Regions from separate parts of the Planococcus beijingensis genome, predicted to be linked through region 1. Evidence: predicted binding sites of a transcription regulator. Region 1 holds the regulator's gene; the other holds the start of a gene.
The links. Region 1 encodes Rex, which represses fermentation and respiration genes when NADH is low (regulators of the CRP and FNR family bind a similar motif). Its sites were predicted from a motif close to TTGTGAAATATTTCACAA; they were not measured.
Positions count from the first base shown of each region.

Region 2: a site for Rex is predicted at 1,295-1,312, ahead of IRE19_RS10105 (cytochrome C oxidase subunit II). Genes of this name have one in related genera too.

Region 1 covers NZ_JADHDZ010000007.1:173,819-176,023, reverse strand. The annotation lists gene IRE19_RS16020 (ABC-F family ATP-binding cassette domain-containing protein) at 1-400, opposite strand, end outside; gene IRE19_RS16015 (redox-sensing transcriptional repressor Rex) at 533-1,165, shown strand; gene IRE19_RS16010 (twin-arginine translocase TatA/TatE family subunit) at 1,256-1,450, shown strand; gene tatC (twin-arginine translocase subunit TatC) at 1,463-2,205, shown strand, end outside.
Region 2 covers NZ_JADHDZ010000003.1:295,466-297,670, forward strand. The annotation lists gene IRE19_RS10095 (b(o/a)3-type cytochrome-c oxidase subunit 1) at 1-614, opposite strand, end outside; gene IRE19_RS10100 (cytochrome c oxidase subunit II) at 611-1,084, opposite strand; gene IRE19_RS10105 (cytochrome C oxidase subunit II) at 1,110-1,232, opposite strand; gene IRE19_RS10110 (Crp/Fnr family transcriptional regulator) at 1,385-2,053, opposite strand.

The DNA.
Region 1 (2,205 bases):
AATCATGCTGGAGCAGATCGTATTCTTTCATGACTTTGTCGTTTTCTTCAGGATTATTGTATATATCAGGATCGGCCATTTGTGCTTCCAAGCGGCGAAGTTTCGATTCCTGTTCACGGAAATGATGGAAAATCGTCATCATTTCATCCCAGATGGTGGCATCCGACTCCAAATTGGTCTGTTGTTCCAAATAGCCGATCGTCAAATCTTTCGGCATGATGATGTCGCCGCTGTCATGGGACATTTCACCGGCGATGATTTTCAATAAAGTGGATTTTCCTGCACCGTTGCGGCCTACTAATGCAACACGGTCGCGATGCTGTACTTCCAATTTGACGCCTGAAAGGATCTCTTCTGCGCCAAATGATTTATGGACTTGATTCACTTGTAAAACTATCATGTAGGTCACCTCTATTCTCTCTAAGTGTAGCTGATGGGGCGTTGGTTCGCAATTGCACAAGCCTTTACATATCAAGGCTCCTAATGTAAGATGAAAGCGATTTGACAACACCTCAGGAGGATGCGAAAGCGTATGTTACATGAGACATCTAAAATTCCGCAAGCCACAACCAAACGGCTGCCTTTGTATTACCGTTTCCTTCAAAATTTTGCGAATGCCGGACAAAAACGGATCTCTTCGCAGGAATTGAGCGAAGCGATGAAAATTGATTCGGCCACAATCCGCCGCGACTTTTCCCATCTGGGAGCGCTCGGAAAAAAAGGCTATGGCTACGATGTCCAGGAACTGCTGCTCTTTTTTCGGAAGACTTTGGATCAGGACGAAGCTACCAATGTGGCGCTGATCGGTGTCGGAGGACTCGGAAGTGCGTTCTTAAAGTATAATTTCCATCGCAACCACAACACGAAAATCATTGTGGCCTTTGACTCGAACAGTCCGGTGGAAGGCGAAAAGATCAGTGATATCGATACCTACCATCCAGACAAGATTGAAGAAAAGATCAAAGAGTACGGCGTGGAACTGGTTATTTTGACAGTGCCGTCACGCTCGGCCCAGGAAGTGACAGACCGTTTGGCGAAGACCGAAATCAAAGGGATTTTGAATTTTACGCCTGTCCGCATTTCGGTTCCCGACCATATCCGTGTCCAGACCATCGATTTGTCCGTTGAACTGCAGACTTTGATATACCAGATCAAGCAGCAATGACTCAAAACCTTCACATTTCAAAGGCCTTTGGAAATAGCCAAAACAGCTTGAATGATGTAAAATAGAGCCATAATACAGGAGGTGCCACGTATGCCAGGTCCAATGAGTATCATCGTTATCGGGGTTGTTGCCTTGTTAGTTTTCGGTCCTAAAAAGTTGCCGGAACTTGGAAAAGCATTCGGTTCGTCTTTGCGCGAGTTTAAAAACGCTACAAAAGGACTTGTGGATGACGACGACGATAAAGTAGATTTGAAAAAGAAAGATGAGCAAAAGGAAATACGATAGGATGTTTGTCTGATGACAGAAAAAGATATGACGTTAGTTGAACATATAGGTGAATTGAGAAAACGGCTGACCATTGTAGTCGTTTTCTTTGTATTAGCGCTTATTGTCAGCTTTTTTCTTGCCCAACCGCTGATCCAGTATCTGCAGTATACCGAAGAAGCGAAAAACCTGACGTTGAATGCGTTTAAAATTACGGATCCGCTGAAAATTTTTATGCAGGTTACGATGATTTTAGCGCTGATCATCACGTCCCCATTGATCATGTATCAGTTCTGGGCGTTTATCAGTCCAGGTCTTCTCGATAAAGAACGCAGAGCGACATTAAGTTACATTCCGTTCTCTGTTCTATTATTTCTGGGAGGCATCGCTTTTGCGTATTTGATTCTATTTCCTTATGTCATCGGATTTATGCTGAATATCTCTGACAATATGGATATTCAAGAAACAATTGGCATCAATGAGTACTTCCAGTTTCTGTTCCAGATTACGTTGCCGTTCGGTTTGATTTTCCAACTGCCGGTCCTTATGCTGTTTCTGACAAGGCTTGGGATCATTACCCCGATGCTGATGACGAAATACCGCAAGTACTCCTATCTTGGTTTAGTGATCATTGCAGCGTTCATTACCCCGCCGGACATCGTCTCGCATATGATTGTGACTTTGCCGTTGATTGTGCTGTATGAATTCAGTGTCATCATCGCTAAGATTGGTTACCGTAAGTTCTTGAAAGCGGAGCAACAGCAGATTATCGAAGA
Region 2 (2,205 bases), on a different contig from region 1:
ACATCAATGGTATCGGTCCAGCCGAATGCCCAAGGGATGTATTGGAAAAGGACCGTTGCCACGACGCCCAGACATGCAATGATCCACATGATGATGGTCGTGATGGTCATGAAAGCGAAAAGTGGGCTCAACTGCCCTTTATTATTTTTCCGCCATACTCTGTAATGTCCGACCAGCGCAAAACTGCTGATCCACGTACCGATAATCACCAAAGCAAGACCTACATAGTAAAAGCCACTTGCCTTCAGCGGTGCATAAAAGGTGTACAGCACTGAAGCTTCTCCGGCCACGATCATCGCTGTTGCCATAACTGTTCCAAGCAAGGTTACCCAAAAGCCGATCCACGAAAACAAACGGACTTTCGGACCGAAACTTCCAAGGCTCTTGCTCATACCGGTAATAAAGAAGCCGAAAATAAAAAATGTCGTAAATACAAGTGCGAGTAAAACGCCGTGTGCAGTCAGAATTTGGTAATAGTCCAGCCAAGCCGGTAATTGAAGCGCATCATTGCGGATAAAAACTTGCAGCAGCCCACATAAGGTGCCGATTAAAAAGGCGGTATACGCCACGCCGATATTCCATAAAGCAATTTTTCGATCTTGCACAGCAATCATTGTTCATACACCTCTATCTCTGTATACATCATATGGTGGCCCGTTCCACAATATTCATTGCAAAGAATCAAATATGTGCCCGGTTCTTCAAACGTGTAGGATTTTGTCGTGATCCGGCCTGGAACGACCATCATATTGACTTTTGTATTATCGATCGTCAGACTGTGGACTACATCGGTACTGGTTACTTTAAAAATAATTTCTTTTCCAACCGGAACTTTCAATTCCGGTGCCTGATATCCGAATGCCATAGCCACAATCGTCGCCTGGTATGTATCGTCGTCCAATTGCGTGACTCCCGGATTATCAAAAGGTGCCGTTTCACTTACTTTTTTGGGATCGATTGTTTCCATTCCTCCTGCAGGGGTATGGTCCTGTGAAAATGCGCTTACCCCAACAACGCTTAAAAATACAATCAGCGATGCAATACCGAACACCAGCCAAATTTTTTCATATTTATGAAGATGCATTTTAGTCTTCTCCTCTCATTCCGCCTTAACGGGCTACATACAATAAATAAACGGCGACCCACATGACAATAATGATCAGCCCCACTACAAAAACACTGACTAATGTACCTTTCAGATTGGTCTCCGGCTCCCGGTTCTCTTGACCCATTTCCTCTCACCTCTTACGCGTTTTGTTCTTACTTTCAGCCTATTCTATCGGCCTCTCCCGCACTGTGACATTTCTCACACTCAAGGTCTTTTTTTAATGAAATGACAAATTTTAGACAAAAAAAGAACCTGCCCCATGGGCAAGTTCTCCTGTTAATCGATTTTGCATAAATAAATTGGACAGTCTTCACAATTGGTTTCTTCTTTTAAATGCTGAATGTCATGAAGCAGTATTTTTCCTTCACTCAATGTCAGAACGCCGCGTTTTTTCAACTCAGCCAGCATCCGGTTCACCACTTCCCGTGTCATTCCACAGAAATTAGCAAGATCCTGATTGGTCAATACGAGATCAATCAACACACCATTCTCTTTTTTCACCCCATAGCTATTGGAAAGCCTGATCAAGGTTGAATACAGTGCCCCTTTTTTGCCATGAAGCATTAAATCACGGAATTTCGTCTGGGTTTTCTGCTGATCGATTCCCATCCATTTCATAAAAGCGACAGACAATCGGGCATTCGTCAACAAGGCCTCTTCCAAATCATCAATTGAAATATGGAGGCATACTGCATCTTCGACCGCACGTGCGTCCAGCATGTATTTGGGCCTATCAGAAAAAAGGGTCACTTCTCCAACAAGCTGCCCTGGACCACAAATTTTCAACGTAAGTTCACGGCCATTCGGCGTCACTTTTTCAATTTGGATTTTACCGGACCGGATGATGTAAACACCGCCGATGGCATCACCTTCACGAAACAAATAATTGTCTTTCTTTAATTCCTTAACTTGATGGCGTACAGACAATAACTCTTTCATATCCATCAATGCCTCTGCGTTTCCGGTACCCGTTTTCAAAGTGCAACCGCCTTCCCGTTATACAATCATTCCTATTAAAATGATTTTACCATGAATTTCTTTTTAAAAAGGTACAAATTCATCATTCCGACACTTGTTGCCAAAAGAATATATCAAAT